Regions from separate parts of the Rhodovulum sp. MB263 genome, predicted to be linked through region 3. Evidence: riboswitches for the same ligand, from Rfam matches in the RefSeq annotation. Region 3 holds a riboswitch; each other region holds the start of a gene.

Region 1 (7,671 bases), 1.6 Mb from region 3:
TGGTCCGGCTTCGTGCCGCGCTGAGCTGACACAAGGCAGGCCTGCGCCCCGGCGTTCGAGATCCGCCCGCCCGGTCAGGGATGCGGCTCGGGTCCGATCGCGGGGGCAGAGATCCAGCGCGGCGCGGCGCTTGCGATCGCCAGGCAGGGCGCGCCGATGCTGCACAGGACAAGGGCGTCCAGCCGGCCCAGCGCCTCGCCCGGCGCGAGCCCGGCGGCGATCATCGCCGCGAAGGCGTCGCCCACCCCATGCGGCACAGAGCCCCGCCGAAGGGTTCGGAACAGCTCCCTCCGCGCGCCCCGCACCGCCAGAACGCCGGTGGCCTCGGGACCGAGCGGCGGCGAGGTGACCAGCACCTCCGGCGCCAGCGCCGCCGCCGCCCCGGCCGTGGCCTCGAGATCGGACAATGCGCGCCCGGCAAGCCAGCTCAGTTCGAAATGGTTGGGCGTCATCGTGTCGGCAAGCGGCACCAGCCGCGCGCGGACCGCCTCGGCCACCGCCACAGGCACGTAAAGCCCGCCCGGCGCATCCCCGAGGATCGGGTCGATGACGATCCGGGGCGCAGGCCCTGCGGCACGCAGTTCGGCCACCAGATCGGCGGCGAAAGCGACATGCTCGGGGCTGGGCAGATAGCCGATCAGCACCGCGTCATGACCCGCCAGCAGCCCGTTCGCCCGCAGCGCCGCCGTCATCTCGCAGAGTTCGCCTGCGGGCAGCGGCCCGCCCGCCGCATGCGGCCAGCCGAGATGGTTCGACAGCACCACGCTGGGCAGCCCGGTCACCTCATGGCCAAGCGCCTGCAGCACCGCGGTCGCGGCCGACAGCCCGACATGGCCCGAAGCCACATAGCTGGAAACGATCAGGATCCGCGCCATCGCCAACCTCTCGCCTTGCCCGCCCCCGTGGCGAGTGCCCCTCTATAGACCGGCGAGCGGAGCATGTCGAAACCCCTGTCGCCCGGCGCGGGACAGACCCGGAGCGGCGGCGAGCTGACGGCCCCGGGACGGACGGGCCGGCCGGTTTTTTCAGGCCCGAACCCGACCGGCATCGTCCATGACATCGTTTGCGCCCTGTCCGCCGCGCCCGCACCGCCCGGCGGTCCGGAAAAGCAGGCCCCTGGCCCCGCAATCACCGATCGGGCGGGGAACTGGCCCGTCCCGTTCGGGTTTTGCGCAACCGGACCGGGGCACCGGAGCAACCAGCCCCCTGACCGCGACCGACCGGCGCCGGCCGATCTTGTCGGCCTGTCCGGCCTCTCGGACGCCGATACCCGGCCGATCCAGATACAGACTGAGGCCGAGATCCCGAGGCATTGCGAGCTGATCGACATGCCTGACCCGGAGATCGGCCGGGACCTCTGGGAATACGCGGCCTCGCCGCCGATGGCATGACATGGTGCTGCTTCGCGCCTTAGCAGGGTGCTGAAATAGTCGTACCTCGACGCCGGTTGCAGAACATGATTCATCCGCCGGGGATCAACGGCGGATACAGGCATGCGCGGTGCAGACGAGCCGAGCGGATCGCTGTTCAGCTATGTCGATCTCGAGGCGCGCATCCCCGCCCGGCATCCGCTGCGGAAGAGGTGAATGACGCGCTCGCCAGCCTCGATGCAGAATTCGAGGTGCTCTACACTGACTTCGGCCGTCCCTCGATCGCGCCGGAGCGCCTGATCCGCGCGAGCCTGTTGCAGATCCCTACTCCGTCCGCTCCGAGCGGCAGCTGATGGAGCAGCTGGACTACAACCTGTTGTTCCGCTGGTTCGTGGGGCTTGGCATCGACGACCAGGTCTGGGTCCCGACCGTGTTCAGCAAGAACCGCGACCGCCTTTTGACCACGGACATGTCACGCAAGGTGATGGCTGCCATCCTGGCCCACCGTGAGGTCGCGCCGCTGCTTTCGGACGACCACTTCTCGGTCGACGGCACGCTGGTGAAAGCCTTGGCCTCGATGAAGAGCGTCCGGCCGAAAGAGGATGGCGATCCCGGCGATCCTCCGGCAGGGGACGCCGCCCCGCAAAGCCCCTCCCCGCGGCCCGATCCGGAAACCCGCCAGATGCCCCTTCCCGCCAGCCGCAATGCCGAAGTCGATTTCCGGGGTCAGAAGCGCACGAACGCGACGCATGCCTCGACGACAGATGCGGATGCACGGCTCTACCGTAAATCTCCGGGCACCGGCGCGATGCTATGCTTCATCGGGCGCACTTATGGAGAACCGCAGCGGGCTGGCCGTCCAGGGCGACCTGACCCGCGCGGATGGCCGTGCCGAACGCAAGGCGGCGCTCGACATGATGCACCGGCAGTCGCCGGGGTCGACCAGGCGGCTGACCCCGGGGGCCGACAAGGCGCATGACGCCGCCGGGTTCGTGGCCGATTGCAGGCAGGCCTGCATCACGCCGCATGTCGCGCAGAAGGCGCGGTCCTCCGCCATCGACGGACGGACCACCCGGCACAATGGCTATGCGCTGTCGCAGAAGCACCGGAAGCGGATCGAGGAACTCTTCGGCTGGTCCAAGACGGTGGGAGGCGCGGCGCAGACGGCCTGTCGCGGCGTGGAGCGGGTGCGGTCCCGCTTCATCCTCGCCCTGGCGGCGGCAAATCTTGCCTGGCTGCCGCGAATACTGGCGATTTGAGGGCGGAGACCCCCGACCAGCATGCCGCGTGGCGGGAAGAAGGCGGATAGGAGCAGCGCAATGGCAGGAACGGAGGAAGCCGTTCCGACCAATCGACTATTTCAGCACCCTGTTAGGCCTCGCGCCCTTGGTCCGAAGCCGCGATCTGGGAGCTCGTCGCCCCCCATCCGGGCAGATCGAGCCTGCTGCTGCTGACCCGGTTCGACAGGCTCGCCTCCGCAACGACCGCAAGCGGGTATTGCACCCGGTCCATCGCAGAACCGCCGGGCCGGTCGCGGAGGTCCTGCCGATCGCGCCGACCGCGGCGCGCGGCGCCTCGTCCGGCTGGGCGGCAAGCGGGGCAGAGGCGCTTGGCCCCGCCCTGAGGCAGATCCCGCGCGGGATCGGCGGCGGGCCCCGTCAGGAGGCGGGACCGATGCGGCTAGACCCGGCCTGGCGTGTCGCTGGTCGCTCCACCGCTGCCCCCGTTTCCTGCCGATCGGTTTGCGCCCCGGCACGGTGCCGCCCGCGCCCGGACCAGGTCGATGCAAGCCGCACCCGCCGCCCGCATCCGGGCCGCAACGAGGGCTCGGGCCACGCGCCGCACCCGACCTGAACGGTCGGCCCCATGGCCCCGGCGGCCCCCGCAATTTCGGAGACGCCCTCCACAGATGCCCTTCACCGTTCCCATTCAGGCCATGAAGACCCCAATTCCCGGTTGCCGCGCCATCGCATTCGTCGACCTTCCGACGCGGCTGGGGCCGAGGCCTCGGGCCGAAAAGCCCCAGCCGCGCGCATATTTCTATGCAGTTTATCTCCGCGGCGCCCTGCGTCTGGACGATCAAGCCACCGCCTTGACCGAGGTCTCCGGCACCGGGCAACCGCCCCGCGATGCCACGCCGATGCGCTATGGCGAAATCGAGATTTTCGTGCGGGCGTCCCGCGATCCCGACGAAGCGCTCTGCGCCCTGGTCGGACCGGATACCGGGGTCGAAGCCGCGCTGTCTCAGAGGCGCAAGGCCATCGCCGAGATCGCGACCGCAGCCGCCCGGCACCAGACGCGGCGCAGCGAATAAGGCTGACATCTCCGGTCCCATTCCCCTGAAGGCGCGAAGACCTTCTGCGACAGCTCCGGATCCGGCGGCGTCAAAAGCCAGCCCGATGCCCCGCTGACCGAAATCTCCGGGACGATCCCGCCACGCGAGGTGACGCGCGCCGCTGGCAACGGCCAGAAGAACCGGCGGCTGGTCGTGCGCCGTCATATGCCGCGCATCGGCCGACCCGACCCGGCCCGGCCGCCCGAACCGCGACGCCGCTTCTGGCCGAACCGCCCGATGCGCAGGGCGACCGCGACGCGCCGCCTCTCGCCGCCTTTCAGGACCCGGTCCGCAGCCTTGTCGCCGCCCATCCGCCGGTCGCCACGACACCACCGGCCTTCCTGATCGCCCCGACCGGGACTTTCTGTCCGGTCGGGGCGATCCGCGCGGCCGCCCGGCGTGACCGGAGCTCTCCCGGACCCGCCACCCCGTCCGACCGCGGCAGGACGGACGGGGCAGCCCCCGCCGACGACGACCCGCTGGGAGCACGCCACCGCCGGGCTCCGGCTGCGCGCCTGACGCATCGTCGACGCGATCGGCAATCCGGACCTCAGCCACAGACTGACCGGCTTCACCACGCCGGGGCAGCCCGCCCTGCCCGCCGCCGCCCAACCGGAGATCGCCTGTGCGATCCTGCGTGCGCCGCCGTCCCTGGCTCTGCTGCCGGTCCGGGTCGCCCATGGCAGCGAGGCCGCACTACTGCTGACGCCCGGCACCGAACCGGCCGCAATCGTCGCAGCCTGCCGCCCCGGCGTCCCGCTTGACAGGTCCGGAGGCCCGGATTAACCGAAAACTGTCTTGGTTCGCCCGGCGACGGGCGATGAAAAGGGAACGCGGTGCGGCCTCGCAAGGGGCTCATGCCGCGGCTGCCCCCGCAACTGTAAGCGGCGAGCGCGGCTGATCGTGCCACTGGGGATGTTCCCCGGGAAGGCCAGCCAAGCGACGACCCGCAAGCCAGGAGACCTGCCAGGACGATCACCCAGCCGGTCCGCGGGGCGCGCGACGGGCGGCGGCAAATCCGCAGTGGTGACGCTTTCACCGTCTGCGGAAAGCGTGTCTTTCCAAGGGCCTCTCGACAATACGGGCCGCATCGCGGTTCGACAGACCGGAACGGACATGACCAGATCCAGCTTCTGCCTCGGGCTCGGCCTCGCCGCCCTCGCGCCCCTCCATGCCCTCGCCGAGGATCTCGACGACAGCCTCCTTCTCGACGAGATCACCGCCAGCGCCAGCCTCACCCCCGTCGCCACCAACCGGACCGGCGCCACGGTCGAGACCCTCGACCGGGATCAGATCGCGGCGGGCGGGCAGAATCTGGGCGAGACCCTCGCCACCCTGCCGGGCGTCACGATCGCGCAGAATGGCGGGCTTGGCCAGACCGCCACATTGCGCATCCGCGGATTGTCCAACGGCTATATCGCCACGCGAATCGACGGCATGGATTTCTCCGATCCATCCGGCATTCCGCCCTCGCTGCAGTTCGGCATCCTCACCCCCGGCCTCGCGTCCCGCATCGAGGTTCTCAAGGGCTCGCAATCGGCGCTTTACGGCGCCAACGCGATCGGCGGCGTCATCGACATGACCAGCTGGCGTCCCGATCGCCCGGGCCTGTCGGGACGGGCCGAGGTCGAGGCGGGGACCTACGGCACCTATTCCGGCACGCTGAGCTTTGGCAATATGACCGATCGCGGCCAGATCGCCCTGACCATGTCGCATGTCGAAACCCATAGTTTCTCGGCCCGGGACGGCAATAGGGAATCCGACGGCTTCGATCAGGACCTGATCCTGCTTTCGGCAGAATTCGATATGACCGAGCAGCTGACCCTGGGCTTTTCCGCCCTCTATTCCGACAACAAGACCGATTATGACATAGGCGCCACGGATACCTCGCCGGTAACTAAATCATCCGAAACCCTGAAGGGGGTCCGGGCCTTCGCCGGTTTCTACATCGGCAAGGTGGAAAACGAACTGGCCTTTGCCTGGACCCAGACCGAGCGGGGCTACAATTCTCCGGGCTGGAGCCCAAACTCTCTCACCGGCAAACGCCGCACGCTGTCCTATCTCGGCTCGGCCGACCTGACCGAGGCCGCAAGACTGTCCTTCGGCGCGGACTGGTCGGAACAAGAAGCAGACATCTCGTCCGGGAACTTCAATACCGAGAGCACCGCCGTTTTCGGCGAGCTGCAATATGCCCTCAGCGACGCGGCCGACCTGTCCCTCTCGCTCCGCCATGACGACTATTCCGATTTCGACAACCAGACCACGGGTCGCCTGGCGCTGGCATGGCGGCTCGAAGACGACCTGATCCTGCGCGCGGTCTTCGGCACCGGCTATCGTACGCCGCCGCTCTACCAGCTTTTCGACACACTTTACGGCAATCCGGACCTCAAGCCCGAAAGCAGCCGCAGCGCAGAACTCGGCCTCGAGAAACGCTTCGGAACGAATGGCTTCGTCAAGGCCACCCTGTTCCATACCGAAATCGACGATCTCATCGGCTATGACGACGTCACCTATGTGACGAAACAGGTCTCCGGCACCACGACCTCGAAAGGCATCGAGCTTTCGGCCCGCCATGCCCTGTCGCAGACCGCCCATATCTTCGGAAACTACACCTATACCGATTCCCGGGGCTCGGAAGGGCGCAGCATCCATGTGCCCCGCCACGATCTCATGCTCGGGATCGACACCGCCCTCGGAGACAGGGCCAACGCCCGCCTGACCCTGCAGCGCAGCACGGACAGCGTCGACAGCGAGGGCGCGCTGGACGATTATACCCTGGCGGGGGCGATGGTCAGCTATGCCCTCACCGACAGCTCCGAGGCCTATCTGCGCGTGGAAAACCTGTTCAACGACGATTACCAGACCTTCCGCGGCTACAACACCTCCGGCCGCGCGCTTTATGTGGGCCTGCGTGCCTCCTTCTAGCGCGATCCGCCTCGCCGCGGTCCTGGCCCTTGCCGGGACCGCGGCGCTGGCCGACCCGCCCGGGCGGGTGGTGTCGATGAATCTCTGCACCGACCAGCTTGCCATGCTGGTCGCGGGCCCGGGCCAGCTGGTCTCGGTCAGCGACCTGGCCGCCAACCCGATGAACTCGGCCATGGCCGAGGCCGCCCGCGCCTATCCCGCCAATACCGGCGGCGCCGAGGAGATCTTCCTGATGCGCCCCGATCTGGTGCTGGCCGGCACCTATTCGAACCCGGCGACCCTCGCCATGCTCGAGCGCCTCGGCATCCGGGTGGCGCAGATCGGCCTGACGACACGGCTCGACGAGGTGGCCGACCGGCTGCGCCAGACCGGAGGGCTTTTGGGCCGCGAGGCACATGCCGAGACCCTGGCCCGCGCCTTCGAACAGGACCTCGCCCGGCTGTCGCAGAGCGGCCCGCCCCGGCCGCTGGCCGCCTTCTTCTATGCCAACGGCTACACCCAGGGCGAGGGCACGCTTGCGGACGACATCCTCACCCGTGCGGGCTTTGCCAATCTCGCCCGCACCGACCAGGCCGCCCAGGGTCGCCATGGCGGCTTCGATCTCGCGCTCGAGGAACTGGTGATGGCCGATCCCGAGCTGCTGATCCTCTCGCGCCCCTATCCGAAAACCTCGCGCGCCGAAGAGATCCTGGCCCATCCAGCGCTCCGCGCCCTGCCCGCGGCGGCGGCCCCCGCCTTTTCCGGCCCCGACTGGGTCTGCGGCACCCCCTATGCGCTCCGCGCCCTGGCCGAGATGACCCGCCGCCGGGACTCGGACGCCGCCACCGCGCCCGACTGAGCCCCGATACGCTTGCAGCTTCTTCTTGGGCCAAATACCCATGACGCGACGCCCGCAACCGGCGTCCGGTCGCGACAGGAGCCCCACCGATGACACGCGCACTCATGCTGCAGGGCACCGGCTCGAATGTCGGCAAGTCGCTTCTGGTGGCCGGGCTCTGCCGCGCAGCGCTTCGGCGCGGGCTGTCGGTTGCGCCTTTCAAG
Region 2 (7,671 bases), on a different replicon from region 3:
CCGTTCGGTGCCCTCGGGCGCGAAGACGATCGCTTGCGAGACGGCAGAGGCGCCCGCCCCCAGCGTCGAGACCGAGCGGCTGCTGTGATGGCGGACCGGCGACATCATGATCGCGGTTGCGCTGCTGGTCGCGGTCGCGTCGAGCTGCGAATAGCCGTAGGAATAGACCTCCATTTCCGGGCCCCAATGCTCGATCGTGACCGAGCTGCATCTGGCGCCCTTGCGCAGATAGGTTTCGCCGATCGAGATGTGGCGGCCCTTGCGCAGGTCGGCCGGCACGCCCGAGCCCGAAACCATCTCGACCTCGGCACCCTCGTCGATCAGGGTGATGTCATGGGTGAACTGCCGCGCCTGGGGCGTTTCCATCAGGGTGAAGCTCTGCACCGGCAGCCGCACCCGGGCGCCGGGCCTGACCCAGATGAAATGGCCGAGCGGGTCATGCATGTGCTCGGCAACCAGCCGGATGTGGTCGTTCTCCTCCGGATCGACCAGCCCGAACATCAGCCCCTGCACGAAGTCATAGCTCTTCAGCGCCTCGGCCAGCGGCAGGATCACCACGTCGGGATCGTTCGACAGCGCCATGCGCATCCGGTGATCGGCCAGAACCGAGGTGCCGGCGCGGGTCGTCTCATCCGCGAAGCCGACATCGTGCAGGATGTCGCGTTCGGCATTGGTCAGATCGTTTTCGGGGGTCGTCGCCAAGTCCATCTGTCTCTCCTTCTGCTTGGCCCGCGCTCAGGCGGCGGCGGGCACGGTGTAGCCATGGGACCGGACATGCCGGAACAGCGCCCCGGGATCGCCCGAGTGCAGCAGGCGCCCGTCCTTCATGATATGGGCGCGGTCGGCCTCGACATGGGACAGGATCAGCCCGGTATGGGTGATGACGAGGCCCGCGCGGGACCGTCCCTTGCGGTCGGTGCTGCGGGTGATCCGGCGGATCGCCTGTCCGATGGCGCTGACATGTTCCAGATCGACCCCGCTTTCGGGCTCGTCGAACAGCATCAGGCGCGGGTCCTGCAGGAACAGTTTCAGGATCTCCCAGCGCTTGATCTCGCCGCCCGAGAAACCGACATTCATGTCGCGGGTCACGAAATCGGACAGATCCAGTGCCGCCGCCTCGCGCGCGAGGATATCCGAGGCGCCAAGGGCCGCGGCAAAGGCCGAGACCGAGACGCCGCCCAGGCTGGGCGGGCGCTGGAAGGCCATCCCGATGCCCAGCCCGGCCCGGTCCTGCAGGCTCAGATCGCGAAGCGGCGTGCCGTCGAAGCGGATCCCGCCGCCGGTGATGCGATAGCCGGGCAGGCCGAGAATGGTGGCCAGCAGGCTGGACTTGCCCGAGCCGTTCGGGCCGAGAAGCACATGCAGCTCTCCGTCGCCCAGTGAAAGGTTGATATCGTGGAGAACCGGTTGCCCGGCCACCTCGACGCACAGGTCGGAAATCTCAAGCATGGCCCCTCACATGATCGATGCGCGGTTCGGCCTGGCTTGAGACTCTTGTCGCTGGGACCGGCAGGAAAAGCCTAACCGCGATCCCGAGTGTTTCAATCAGAATTGAGGTCTGGCGACTGCGTCAAATCGAGCCCCCCGGGCGGCGCTCGGTGGGGAGCGGCCTCATGCGGGAAAGGCAATCCGTAGAAAGACATAAGGAAAACAGCAGCCTGCATTGCCCAGCCGGGACCGGCGACGACCGACATATCCGCCTTGCTGACGGCGCGCCGCGGCACGGGGCAAGGGACAGTCGCGCCGCGATCACGCCGCGCGACGGCGGCCCGCTCCCTGCTCGCCCGACCGACAGGGGGCTGCGCCTTTGCCATGGGCGGGCGGCGGATCCGGGGCTTTCTGCCCGGACGGGGCCGTCCCCTGCCGGTTCAGCCCGGCCCCCGGGCGCGCCGCCCCCTGTTCAGTTGCGGGGCGGCGGGGCCGGGCTCGGCTGGCGCCGGGCCACCGATGGCAGGGTCAGCCAGGGCCCGACCTTCAGCAGGAAGCCCGTGAAGGCCAGGGTCCAGAGCGTGCCGCTCAGAGCCAGCCCGCCAATGGCGCCAAAGCCCTGATCGGGCAGGACCGCGCGTGTCACCGCCGCCGCGCAAAGCAACAGGAACGCGGCGGTCAGCAGCCCTCCGGCCTGAAGCGGCCGGCCGGTATGGCCCATCGAGGCCCGCATCATGACGGCCAGCGTCATCCCCCCGATCGCGCCGATGCCCAGCAGGTGCAGCCCGGCCACCGGCGCCCCCAGCGCCAGCGCGGCAAATCCCAGCGGCAGGAACAGATAGGCGATATGCAGGGTCCAGAGGATCGGTGCCCGCCCACAGCGCCAGCCCCGCCAGCGCGCCAGCCGCACCAGATGCAGACCCGCCAGCCCGGCAAAGGCGGCGGACAGGCCGGGCAGGCCCGGCGCGAAGGACCACAGGGTCAACACCGCGGCGCTTGCCAGAAGCGCCAGCCGGTCGAACCGGCCGAAGGGCGCGGGCAGGGCGCCCGGCCCCTGCCGGCTCAGCCAGTTCCGGGTGAAGCTCGGCACGATCCGCCCGCCGATCAGCAGGATCAGGAAAAGGGTGCAGGCAAAGCCCGCGCGAATGCCGATATCGGCCGCGCCCCGCGTCATCGCCTCGACATGGAAGGTCGCATTGGCGGCGGCCATCAGCCCGACCGGCACGATCACCGCGAGGTTGCGCCAGTTCCGTCCCGCGACGATCTCGATCAGGGCGATTGCCGCCACCGCCAGCAGGAAGGACAGGTCGAGCGCCATCACCGCCCAGGCGGGCAGGGCGATCACCCCCGCGACGGCCAGTCGTGCCAGCAGCCACAGCCCGCTCAGCGCCACCAGCGGCAGGCCGCGTCGGGGCATCCGTCCGGTCCAGTTCGGGATGGCGGTGAACAGAAAGCCCGTCAGGACCGCGGGCACATAGCCGAACAGCATCTCGTGGATATGCCAGTCGCGCGGGCCGAAGGGGCCGGCAATCGCGGCATGCCCGGCCCAGACCGCCAGCCAGAGCGGGATGACCGCCGCCGCGAACAGCGCAGCCAACAGGAAGAACGGCCGGAAGCCGTAGGAAAACAGGGCAAGCCGCGACAGTCTGGTCATGATGGTTCCTTTCCGGATTGGGCGGGGCTCTGCCCGGATTTGCGGCCCTGCGAAGACCTCGTCGCCGCTGTCAAGGCATCCGCGCCGGGAGTTCCCCGAAGGGCCCGGCCGTCCCGGCAGGCTGTTGCGTCCCGGCCAGGCCGATCCGGGGCGGCACCGCCATGCCGCTTGCGAGGGGCGGCGCGCGCCTGGCGCCGGGGATGTTCGCACCGGGGATAGCCGGGCCGGTACCGCGCGGCCCGGGGCCCGTGCCGCCGCCAGTCGTCCGGCGAGTGGGCAGCCTCTCGTCGAGTTCCGGGGCATCCGGCCCGTTCCCGGGTACGAAAGGCCGCCCCGCAATGTCGCCGCGGCCGGGCCTTGTCCCCTTCCGGGAGAGCGCCGATGCGGCACGGGCGATGGGGCTGCCGCAACAGGGGGGACAGCAGATGTCGCAGGGGAAGCCTCCTTTCGCCGTCATATGCGTTTTCATGCCTTCCCTTTTGCGCTGTCGCGGGCCAGACCTCATTGCGTTTCGACAAATTCGGGGCCGGTTCATGGTCGCAAAACTGGATGAAAGCCTGTTGCAGGATGTCGGCCCGTTCCGGCGGCTCGACCGGGGACAGATCCGCGAGATCCTCGATCTGGCCACCGCCCGGCGTTTTGACGAGGGCGCGGCCGTGTTCCGCGAGGGCCACCCGGCAGAGCGTTTCCATCTGCTTCTGGACGGCGTGATCCGGGTCATGCGCATCACCGCCGAAGGCACGGCGGTGACCGCGCTCCATATCCCGTCGGGGCAGCTTTTCGGGATTGCCCGGGCGCTCCGGCGCGAGAGCTATCCCGCCACGGCGATCTGCGCGCGGGACTGTCTGACGCTGTCCTGGCCGATGAGCCTCTGGGACGGTTTCACGGCCCGCTATGACGGCTTCGCCGAAGAGGGCTACAGGACCGTCGGCACCCGCGTCGGCGAGATGAATGCGCGGCTGATCGAGATGGCCACGCAACAGGTGCAGCAGCGCGTGGCGGGGGCGCTGTTGCGGCTGATCGCGCAGTCGGGCCGCGAGGTGGAGGCGGGGATCGAGATCGCCTTTCCGGTGACGCGGCAGGACATCTCGGACATGACCGGCACGACGCTGCACAGCGTCAGCCGCCTGCTGAGCGCCTGGGAAAAGGCGGGCATCGTGGCCAGCCGCCGGCGCCATGTCACCGTGACCGATCCGCAGCGTCTGGGGCTGATCGGCGACGGACGGTAAGCCGCACCGCCGGGCGAATGGGCGCAGGCCCCGCGCCCCGGACCCGGCCGCCGGGCGACACCGGGGGAGGGGCGGAAAGACATCGGAGACATGTCGCGAAAGGTGGCATCGGCGCATGTTCTCGGCGCGAGGGGCCTGTTCGCGATCCAGGCGCCGGGCGGAGCGACGGCCTTCCGAATCCAGGCCTTGTCGGCGTCTGCCTTGGAGGTCTGGCGCCCGGCCGGAGAGCGGCGCATCCCCGGCCGGTCGGGACCCTCTGCGGCAGATCCCGGCGAAAGGGCGCCCGCAGGAGACAAGACGGGCCTGCCTCCGTTCCGGGCGCCCCGCCCCGTCCCCTTTGCGTCAGGTTTCGCCCCAGATCGCCTCGGCGCTCTTCACGACCAATTCCAGCTTGCGCTTCTGGTCGTCCTCGGTGATCTCGTTGCCATGCTCGGTCGAGGCGAAACCGCATTGGGGTGCGACGCCGAGCTGGCCGATATCGACATATTTCGACACCTCGTCATATTTCGCCCTGATCCAGTCCAGCGATTCCAGCTTGCCGGTCTTGGTGGTGATGAAGCCGGGCATGACCCGCTTGCGGCCCTTCGGCAGCGCGGCCAGCGGCTCGAGCCCGCCGGCCCGCCCGGTGTCGTATTCCATCAGGTAGATATCGACCGAGGTGCCGTTGAAGATCGCGTCGGCCGCGACGTGATAGCCGCCCTCGGCCACATGCGAGGAGCGGAAATTGCCGCGGCACATATGCATCCCGATCACCATGTCGGCCGGGCGATCCTTGATCGCCTCTTCCAGCATCCAGGCATATTTGCGGATCAGCGCGTCGGGATCCTGGCCCATGGCGCGGCGCTCCTCGCGCTGGGTCTCGTCGCCGAGATAGGCGAAGAAGATGTCGTCGAGCTGCAGATAGCGGCAACCGACATCGTAGAAGGCCCTGACCGCCTTGCGGTAGGTCGCGGCGATGTCATGGAACATCAGCTCCTGATCCAGATAGGGCTTGTGCTCGATATTCTCGGGAACCATCCGGTAATGGCAGGCCGAGGGCCCCGGGATCGAGATCTTGGCGATGCCCTCGCCCGGCGCCACCAGATCCCTGACATAGGTGAAATGCCGCAGCATCGGGTGATCGGCGGGGAAATCCAGCGGCCCGGTCAGATGCGCCTCGATGGGCGGGGTCTTGTGCTTTGTCTGAAACGGCAGGCTGCGGGTCGAGGGCTTCATGTCCAGCCCGGTCAGCATCCCCATGAAATCGTAATGCCAGAACTGGCGGCGGGCCTCGCCATCGGTGAAGACCTTGAGACCGGCGGCCTTCTGCATCGCAACCATGTCGGGGATCTCGCGGTCCTCGACGGCGCAGAGCTCGGCGCCTTTCAGGCCCTGCATCCTGGCCCCGGCAATCGCCTGCGGGCGCAACAGCGAGCCGACATGATCTGCCCGAGGAAGCGCAGGGCGGAGGGAGGAGGTATCTTCGGTCGTCATCGTGACATGCCTTTCGAACGGCCCGCGCTCGGCGCGCGCCGGAACTGGAAACGAAACCCCGCGACCGGCGTCGCGGAGCGGCGGTGTCACCTTTGCGGAAGGCCGCTCCCGGCACGCCCCACGCGGCCGGAACAGGTGATCGGTCCAGGCAGGTTTCCTGACTCGCGGATGAGCGCCTTGCCCGGCCTTCCCGGCGCGCGCGGCCAGTGGCATTGTCGGGCAGGCTGTCCGCCTACAGTTGCGGGGGCAGTTCCGGCTCCGGCCGACGGGCCGTCCCGGATTCCCTTTTCACCGGACATCGATCCGGCACCTGAACCGCGCCAGAGATGCGAGAGCGGCGCGCGACTGTCAATGCGCCGGGCTTTCAGAAGTTTTCATGACAATGATGAGGGCGCTGCAGGTTCCGCACCTGACCCGGCCCGGTCAGCGCGGTTTGCGCGGCCTGACATAGAGTTCCAGCTTGTGGCTGACGATCTCGAAACCGTGCTTGCGGGCGATCTCTTCCTGCAGCCGCTCGATCTCGTCGGATCTGAATTCGACCACCTCGCCGGTCTCGAGATTGATGAAATGGTCGTGATGCTGTTCGGGGGCCGGTTCGTAGCGCAGGCGTCCGTCCTCGAACATGTGGCGTTCGATCAGCCCCTTCTCGGCAAGCTTGTTCATCGTCCGGTAGACGGTGGCGATGTTGATCCCCGGCTCGATGGCGGCGACCCTGCGATGCAGCTCTTCGACATCGGGATGATCCCCGGCCGCATCCAGCACCTCGAGGATGACCCGGCGTTGCCCGGTGATGCGAAGACCGTGCCGCCGACAGATGTCGAGCAAGGACTCGGGGCTGGCTTTGGTCATGGGGCGTCCGCTCCGTCGGTGATGTCCTGTGCCCGACACCGGAGCGGGCCGGTCGGGCTGAAGCGATGCCATAGCATGAACGCGTGGCAAGGTCATCCGGCTTGACGACAGGCAGGGCCGCCGGACCCGGGCGGCCGGGAAGGCAGGCAGGGGGTGGCAGGCCTCCGGTTGCGGGCTGCAATTGCAAATAACTTGCAACAAGCCATGGGGCTGCTATCTGTATCTGCGACTCTCTTGCAACTGGGCGGCCCGTGCAGGGCGATTGCCCGAACCCTGGAAAGGACGGTCCATGAGCCTGAAGATGACAGGCCTGATCGGGGTGGCGGCTACGGCCGGGCTGATGGCGGGCGCCGCACTTGCGGATGCAGACCGGATGAAGGTGGTGACGACCTTCACGGTCCTGGCCGACATGGCCCGGCATGTGGCAGGCGATGCGGCCGATGTGGTCTCGATCACCAAGCCGGGGGCCGAGATCCACGGCTATGAGCCGACGCCGCGCGACATCCTCCGGGCGCAGGATGCCGACCTGATCCTGTCGAACGGCCTGAATCTCGAGCTGTGGTTCCAGCAGTTCCTGGACCATCTCGGCGACGTGCCCTCGGTCACGCTGAGCGAGGGCATCGACCCGATCCCGATCGCCGAGGGCGCCTATCGGGGCAAGCCGAACCCGCATGCCTGGATGGGGCTCGAGACGGCGCTTGTCTATGTCGACAATATCCTCGACGCCTTTGCCGAGCACGACCCCGCCAATGCCGCGACCTATGTCCGGAATGCCACCGCTTACAAGGACGCGCTGCGCGCCACGCTCGAGCCGCTGAAGGCCGAGATCGCGACCATTCCCGAGGCGCAGCGCTGGCTGGTCACCTGCGAGGGCGCGTTCAGTTACCTGGCGCGGGATTTCGGGCTGAAGGAGCTGTATCTCTGGCCGATGAATGCTGATCGGATGGGCACGCCGCAACAGGTGCGCGCGGTGATCGACGGGGTCAGGCAGAACGATGTTCCGGTGGTCTTCTGCGAAAGCACCGTCAACACCGCCCC
Region 3 (7,671 bases):
ATCTGATCGAGGTCAACCCGCGCGCCTCGCGCACCGTGCCCTTCGTCGCCAAGGCCACCGACAGCGCCATCGCCTCGATCGCGGCGCGGCTGATGGCGGGCGAGAAACTGTCGGCCTTCCCGATGCGCGCACCCTACCCCGCCGATACCAGCCCCGACACGCCGCTGCCGCTGGCCGACCAGATGTCGCTGGCCGACCCGATCATGCCCTGGTTCTCGGTCAAGGAGGCGGTGATGCCCTTTGCCCGCTTCCCCGGCGTCGACACGCTGCTGGGGCCGGAAATGCGCTCGACCGGCGAGGTCATGGGCTGGGACCGCTCCTTCCCGCGGGCCTTCCTCAAGGCCCAGCTCGGGGCGGGCACCGATCTGCCGCGCGAGGGTCAGGTCTTCCTGTCGATCAAGGATGCCGACAAGACGCCCGCGCTGGTCGAGACCGCCAGGGTCCTGGTCGATCTGGGCTTCCGCATCTTGGCGACGCGCGGAACGGCGGGCTTCCTGGCCGAGAACGGGATCGAGGCCACGCTGGTCAAGAAGGCCTATGAGGGCGGACGCACCATCGTCGACGTGATGAAGGACGGGCTGGTCCAGCTGGTGATGAACACCACCGAGGGCAACCGCGCGGTCGAGGACAGCCGCTCGATCCGGAATGTCGCGCTGATGGACCGCATCCCCTATTTCACCACCGCGGCGGGCTGCCATGCCGCCGCCCTGGCGATGAAATCGCGCGAGGAAGGCGAAATCGGGGTGCGCAGCCTGCAGGGCTGATCCGCAACCGCCTGACGATCCGACGCCCGGGCAGTCCCTGCCCGGGCGCCTTGTCTTACGGGCTCAAAGCCCCAGCGGCCGCGCCATCTTCACCGCGTAGCGGTCGGTCATGCCCGAGACGAAATCGGTCAGGGCATGAAGCCCCGAATAGGGGTCGCGGACATCGCGCAGATCCATTCCGGCCGAGGCGACCAGCTTGCGCAGATAGGGTTTGTCCTCCTCCATCGCCGCGACATTCCAGCCATGGCGGGCCAGCTCCTCGATCACCGCATGGAAGCGGTCGAGCAGCGCAAAGATCAGATCGCGCCCCGCCACTTCCAGCTCCATCTTGCGCGACGAGGGGAAGATCCGCTCATTCGCGACATCGGAAATCGCCGCAAAGGCCTCCTTCAGCGCGAAGACATCGGTCAGCTCGGCCGAGAACCGGCCCGCGAGAATGTCGTCATGGTGGTCCAGAAAGGTCGCGACACTGGCGCGGATGGCGCCATGGACGGCGCGGGCGCGCAGATGGCCCACATGCTCGGCGTGCGTCCCGCCGGGGACGGGTGCGACTTCCTTGCCGATCAGCGCCTCCAGCAGCGGCCGCACCTCGCCATGGGACAGGACGCCGGTGGTATAGGCATCCTCGAGATCGAGGATGTTGTAGCAGATATTGTCCGCCGCCTCGACAAGGAAGGCCAGCGGGTGCCGTTGCCAGCCGGCATCCCGGGGAATCAACCCGGTGCTTTCGGCCATCCCGGCCAGATGCGCGGCCTCTGCCTCGAAGGCCCCGTATTTCTTCAGGCCGATGGTGGGCGCGTCCCGGCCCAGCGCACCGTCTTTTGCGAGGCAGGGATATTTGGTGAAGGCGCCCAGAACGGCATGGGTCAGCCGCATGCCGCCCTCGAGCCGGTACATCTCCAGCCGGGTCAGGATCCGGAAGCCCTGGGCATTGCCCTCGAAATGCTCGAACTCCCGGCGCTGGCCCGGGCTCAGATCGGCCTCGAAGGGGCGCCGGGTCGCGAACCACTCCGAGATTGCATCCTCGCCGGCATGGCCGAAGGGCGGATTGCCGATATCATGGGCAGCACAGGCCGCCTGCAGGATATAGGACAGCTCGTGGCCCGCCCCTTCGGACAGGATGCCCCGCGCGGCCAGCGCCTGCCCGACCTCGAACCCCAGCGAGCGGCCCACGCTGCTGGTCTCGAGGCTGTGGATCATCCGGTGATGCAGGTGGTCGTTCTCGTAAAGCGGATGCACCTGCGTCTTGTTGGCAAGCCGCCGGAATGGCTGCGAGAAGATCACCCGGTCGAGATCGACCAGGAAGGCGGGCCGCTCGGGCGCATCCACGATCTCCGACTGTCCGTGCCGGCTTCTGGTCAGAAGCCGTTGCCATTCCATGTATTCCATCGCTTTCCCCTTCGGCCGGTCGGCGCCAGCATAGCGGCTTCGGCTTGCGGCGACAGCGCCGATCGCCTACCCCCTTCCCCGGGGCTGGCCCGTGATGGCGCCCGGGCGCTGGCAGGAAGACGTCTCCGCCTCCCGCCTTGCCGCAGGCATAGGCGCGCGGCGGCAGGGCCCGATGGCGGCACCCGAGGGTGCGCGAAGGTCGCACCCACTACATATTGACAAAATCGCCCCATCAGCATCAATATCATGCTGCTTTGGTTCCCGCGGTTCATCCCGTGGGCGAAGAGGGAAGCCGGTGAGAGTCCGGCACTGCCCCCGCAACTGTCAGCGGCAAGCCGCGGCCCCGTGATCCACTGGCGCAACATGCCGGGAAGGAGGGCCAGAGCGTCCGAGCCGTGAAGTCAGGAGACCTGCCAGAGCGGACCGAACGACCGCGAGCGGTGGGCTCGGGTGCGTGCGTCGGGCCGGCGGGTCCGCGTGCCTCCCTGCGTGCCGCCCCCTGACCAGAACCGAAAGCGAACCGCCATGACCGCCCCCTCGCCCCGTTCCGTCGTCACCCGCGACGGCCAGACCGTTCCCTTCGATGCCGGCCGCATCGCCCGGGCCATCGCCCGCGCGGGCGAGGCCACCGGCGAATTCGGCGCCGAGGAGGCCGCCCGCCTCACCGATCAGGTGGTGCGGGTGCTGAGCTTTCGCCATGCGGGCGGCGCGCCCGATGTCGAGGAGATCCAGGATGCCGTCGAGCAGGCGCTGATCGGCGCCAACCGGATCGCGACGGTGCGCGCCTATGCGGTCTATCGCGCCCAGCATGCGCGGCTGCGCGAGGACCGCCGGGTGCTGGTCGATGTCGAAAGCTCGATCAACGAATATCTCGACCGGTCGGACTGGCGGGTGAATGCCAACGCGAATCAGGGCTATTCGCTGGGCGGCATGATCCTGAACACCTCGGGCAAGGTGACGGCGAATTACTGGCTGAGCCATATCTACCCGGCCGAGGTCGGCCAGGCCCATCGCGAGGGCGACATCCATATCCACGATCTCGACATGTTCGCGGGCTATTGCGCGGGCTGGTCGCTGAGGACGCTGCTGCGCGAGGGGCTGAACGGCGTGCCCGGCACCATCGAATCCGCCCCGCCGATGCATCTGACAAGCGCCCTGGGCCAGATCGTGAACTTCCTCGGCACGTTGCAGAACGAATGGGCCGGCGCCCAGGCCTTCAGCTCGTTCGATACCTATCTGGCGCCCTATATCCGGCGCGACGGGCTCGATTTCGCCGCCGTCCGGCAGGCGATGCAGGAATTCATCTACAATCTGAACGTGCCCTCGCGCTGGGGCACGCAGACGCCCTTCACCAACCTGACCTTCGACTGGACTTGCCCGGAAGACCTGCGCGATCAGGTGCCGGTGATCGGCGGGCGCGAGGCGGAGTTCACCTATGGCGAGCTGCAGTCCGAGATGGACATGATCAACCGCGCCTATATGGAGGTGATGACCGCAGGCGATGCCAGGGGCCGGGTCTTCACCTTCCCGATCCCGACCTACAACATCACCCCCGATTTCCCCTGGGACAGCGAGAATGCCGGTTATCTGTTCGAGATGACGGCGAAATACGGGCTGCCCTATTTCCAGAACTTCGTGAATTCGGAGCTCGAGCCGCATATGGTGCGCTCGATGTGCTGCCGCCTGCAGCTTGACCTGACCGAGCTTCTGAAACGCGGCAACGGTCTGTTCGGCTCGGCCGAGCAGACCGGCAGCCTTGGCGTCGTCACCATCAACTGCGCCCGGCTCGGCCATCTGCACAAGGGCGACGAGGCGGGGCTTCTGACCGCGCTCGACCGGCTGGCGGGGATCGCCCGCACCAGCCTGGAACTCAAGCGCAAGGTGATCGAGCGCCATATCGAGGCGGGACTTTTCCCCTATACGAAACGCTATCTCGGAACGCTCCGGAACCACTTCTCGACGCTGGGCGTGAACGGCGTGAACGAGATGATCCGGAACTTCACCGACGACCGCGAGGACATCGCGACCGAGGCGGGCCAGGCGCTTGCCCTCAGGCTGATGGATCACCTGCGCGCCCGGATGGTCGAGTTCCAGGAAGAGACCGGGCACATGTACAATCTCGAGGCCACGCCCGCCGAGGGCACGACCTACCGCTTTGCCCGCGAGGACCGGAAGCGCTTCCCGGGCATCCTGCAGGCGGGCACCGACGATCAGCCCTATTACACCAACTCGACCCAGCTTCCGGTCGGATATACCGCCGACCCGTTCGAGGCGCTCGAACATCAGGAGCCGTTGCAGGCGCGCTATACCGGCGGCACGGTCCTGCATCTTTACATGGGCGAGCGGATCTCGTCGGCCGAGGCCTGCAAGAAGCTCGTGCGCCGGGCGCTGTCGTCCTTCCGCCTGCCCTATATCACCGTGACGCCCACCTTCTCGATCTGCCCGAAACACGGGTATCTCGCGGGCGAGCACGAATTCTGCCCGAAATGCGACGCCGAGCTGATCGCGGCGAAGCGCGCGAAAGCCAGCTGAAGGAGTGATCCGATGACCATGATCGACAAGGACATGACGACCCGGGATGCCGAAATCGTCCTGACGGACGAAGAGCGCACCCGCTGCGAGGTCTGGACCCGGGTGATGGGCTATCACCGCCCGATGTCCTCCTTCAACACCGGCAAGAAGGGCGAGGCCGCCGAACGGGTCTATTTCGACGAGGCGAAGGCGCGGCTTGGCTGAGCTTGCGATCTCCGGGCTGGTCCGGCATTCGAGCGTCGACTGGCCCGGCGAACTGGTGGCGACGGTCTTCTGCCAAGGCTGTCCCTGGGCCTGCCGTTATTGCCACAACACCGAGCTGCTGGCGGCGGGGCCGGGCCGGATCGGCTGGGACGCGGTCCTGGCCTTTCTCGACCGCCGGCAGGGGCTGCTTGACGGGGTGGTGATCTCGGGCGGGGAACCCTTGTTGCAGAAGGGCCTGCCCGAGGTGCTTGCCGAGCTTCGGGCGATGGGCTTTCGCACCGGGCTCCATAGTGGCGGCGCCTATCCCGCGCGCTTCGCCCGGGCGCTGCCGCTGCTCGACTGGGTGGGGTTCGACGTGAAGGCCCCCTTCGATGCCTATGACCGGATCACCGGCGCCCCCGGCAGCGGCGCGAAAGCGCGTGAAAGCTTGGGCCTGCTGCGCGACAGCGGCGTTGCCGCCGATCTGCGCTGTACGGTTCATCCCGCCCTGCTGAGCCCTGCCGATCTCGCCCGGATGGACGACGACCTCGCGGCACTCGGCCTGCCGTCCGCGCGCCGACAGTCGTTTCGCGCCGAGGGCTGCACCGATCCCGCACTCTGCCGGACACCGGAAAGCCCATCGCCGGCCATGCTGCCGCCTAGATAAAATCCGACGGTCTTTCCTGCTTGCGGAGCCGGTCTTTCGGAACCGGGGTAAGGGAATCTTTGCGGCTTTGTCGCCAAATGCCCCTATCCGCTGCATCACAGCTTCCAGCACAGACAGGCCAAGGGGACGATGAAACGAATTCTGCAAATGCCAATCGGGCCGCGTCTCACCATGATGATCGCCGCCATCATGGTCGTGTCCATGTCAAGCATGGGTGGCTTTCTCTACAACCGCGCCTATGAGTCGAGCTATAGCAACGCCGTCGCCGATCTCGAAGGGATGGCGCGCGACCAGGCCACCCGCGTCAGCGAGTGGTTCGCCGACCAGCGACAGGCGCTTGCGGCACAGGCCGCGAACCCCTTCATCGCCCGGGCGCTGAGCGAGTTTCGAACGGCCCTCGATGCGGCCCCGGATGGCGTTGCCCCGGTTCTCTCGGCCTATGGCAGCAACAATCCCTATCCGTCTGGCGAACACCAGAAGCTGGCCGATGCCGGAGACGGGTCGGATTACAGCCGCATCCATGCCGGTATCCATCCCGGTTTCGAGCGGATGCTCGAGTCTTTCGGCTTTTACGATGTCTTTCTCATCGCCCCCAATGGACAGGTGATCTACTCGGTCGTCAAGGAAGCCGATTTCGGCGAGGATCTCGCGACCGGTCGCTATTCGGGAACGGCTCTCGGCCAGGTCTTCGAGCGCGCCTCCAAGGCCCCGGCCGGCACATCCTTCGTCTCCGACATCCAGGAATATGCGCCCAGCGCCAACGCCCCGGCTGCCTTCATGGCCGCACCGGTCTTTGCCGAGGATGGCACCCGGCTCGGCGTTCTCGCGATTCAGGTTCCGATCGGCAAGCTCTCGGCCATGGTCACGATGGCCTCCGCCCTCGGCCGCTTAGGCGACATGTATATCGTCGGTGGCGATGGCCGTGCCCGTACCTATTCGCGGTATGAGAACCGTTTCAATGTGCTGAGCCCTCTGCCCGAACGTCCCTTCATCACCGCGCTCAAGACCGGCCAGAGCGGACTTTTTTCGCCGGTCGAGGGCATCACCGGCACCGACAGCATCGTGTTCACCACGCCGGTCGGGGTCGATTTCGCCAACTGGACCCTGGTTGTCGAACTCGACCGCTCCGAATTCCTGGCCGCGCTGATCGCGTTCCGAAACAGCGTGATCGTCTTCCTGCTGATCGGGCTTGCCGCCGGCCTCGCCGTCAGCGTGCTGGCCGCCCGTACGATCACCACTCCGCTGAAAAGCTTCATCGCCTCGATGAATGAGGTCTCAAGCGGCAATTACGCCAAGAAGATCGACGTCGCCGACCGCCTGGACGAGATCGGGGCGATGGGACGGGATCTCTCCGCCTTCCGGGATCGGCTGGCAGAGGCCGACCGCCTGTCGCAAGAACAGGAAGAACGTCGCGCAGAGCAGAAAAAGGTCGTCGACCGGCTGGGCAGCGCGATCCGCGCCCTGGCCGACGGAGATCTGACAGAAACCGTGCAGGAGAAATTCCCCGACGAATACGAGGCGCTCCGCCACGACTTCAACAGTTCGATGGCGACGATGGGCAACCTTATCGGAGCGGTTCAGATCAACGCCCATGCGGTTCAGAAACTTGCCGAGGAAATCAGCGACTCGTCCGAGAATCTCGCCCGGCGCACCGAAAGCCAGGCTGCGACGCTGGAGGAAACCGCTGCGGCGATGGACGAATTGACCACCAGTGTCCGCTCAACCGCCGAGGGCGCGACCGAGGTCTCGCGCTATGTCGGCGAGGCGCAGAACCGGGCACAGCAAAGCGGCCAGGTCGTCGACGAGGCGACCGGGGCGATGTCGGAGATCCAGCGTTCATCCGAAGGCATCACACAGATCATCGGCGTGATCGACGACATCGCCTTCCAGACCAACCTGCTGGCGCTCAATGCCGGCGTCGAGGCCGCGCGCGCGGGCGAGGCAGGCCGCGGCTTTGCAGTCGTCGCTTCCGAGGTCCGTGCCCTCGCCCAGCGTTCCTCCGAAGCTGCCAAGGAAATCAAGACGCTGATCGACACGAGTTCGACCCAGGTCGAAACAGGCGTCTCGCTCGTCAACCGCACGGGTGCCGCCTTGCAGGACATCGCCTCACGGGTGAGCAGGATTTCCGAACATGTC

The links. A riboswitch is a leader RNA that binds a small molecule or an ion and turns the genes downstream of it on or off. The one in region 3 is predicted to bind cobalamin.
Region 1: it holds a riboswitch for cobalamin, as region 3 does, so the genes downstream of both, B5V46_RS15280 (TonB-dependent siderophore receptor) here and B5V46_RS05125 (ribonucleoside triphosphate reductase) in region 3, are expected to answer to the same signal.
Region 2: it holds a riboswitch for cobalamin, as region 3 does, so the genes downstream of both, B5V46_RS18265 (5-methyltetrahydropteroyltriglutamate--homocysteine S-methyltransferase) here and B5V46_RS05125 (ribonucleoside triphosphate reductase) in region 3, are expected to answer to the same signal.

Annotation. Positions count from the first base shown of each region.
Region 1 covers NZ_CP020384.1:3,288,641-3,296,311, forward strand. Annotated here, with positions in the region: gene B5V46_RS15255 (AAA family ATPase) at 1-29, shown strand, start outside; gene B5V46_RS15260 (pyridoxal kinase) at 75-875, opposite strand; partial or broken gene B5V46_RS15270 (IS5 family transposase) at 1,494-2,629, shown strand; gene B5V46_RS19900 (hypothetical protein) at 3,463-3,684, shown strand; cobalamin riboswitch at 4,488-4,691, shown strand; gene B5V46_RS15280 (TonB-dependent siderophore receptor) at 4,822-6,630, shown strand; gene B5V46_RS15285 (ABC transporter substrate-binding protein) at 6,605-7,468, shown strand; gene B5V46_RS15290 (cobyric acid synthase) at 7,558-7,671, shown strand, end outside.
Region 2 covers NZ_CP020385.1:19,522-27,192, forward strand. Annotated here, with positions in the region: gene B5V46_RS18245 (SufD family Fe-S cluster assembly protein) at 1-708, opposite strand, end outside; gene B5V46_RS18250 (ABC transporter ATP-binding protein) at 736-1,449, opposite strand; gene B5V46_RS18255 (NnrS family protein) at 1,901-3,082, opposite strand; gene B5V46_RS18260 (Crp/Fnr family transcriptional regulator) at 3,616-4,311, shown strand; gene B5V46_RS18265 (5-methyltetrahydropteroyltriglutamate--homocysteine S-methyltransferase) at 4,654-5,784, opposite strand; cobalamin riboswitch at 5,914-6,113, opposite strand; gene B5V46_RS18270 (Fur family transcriptional regulator) at 6,208-6,633, opposite strand; gene B5V46_RS18275 (metal ABC transporter substrate-binding protein) at 6,923-7,671, shown strand, end outside.
Region 3 covers NZ_CP020384.1:1,056,233-1,063,903, reverse strand. Annotated here, with positions in the region: gene carB (carbamoyl-phosphate synthase large subunit) at 1-764, shown strand, start outside; gene dgt (dGTP triphosphohydrolase) at 828-2,153, opposite strand; cobalamin riboswitch at 2,392-2,586, shown strand; partial or broken gene B5V46_RS05125 (ribonucleoside triphosphate reductase) at 2,679-4,889, shown strand; gene B5V46_RS05115 (anaerobic ribonucleoside-triphosphate reductase activating protein) at 4,882-5,535, shown strand; gene B5V46_RS05110 (methyl-accepting chemotaxis protein) at 5,707-7,671, shown strand, end outside.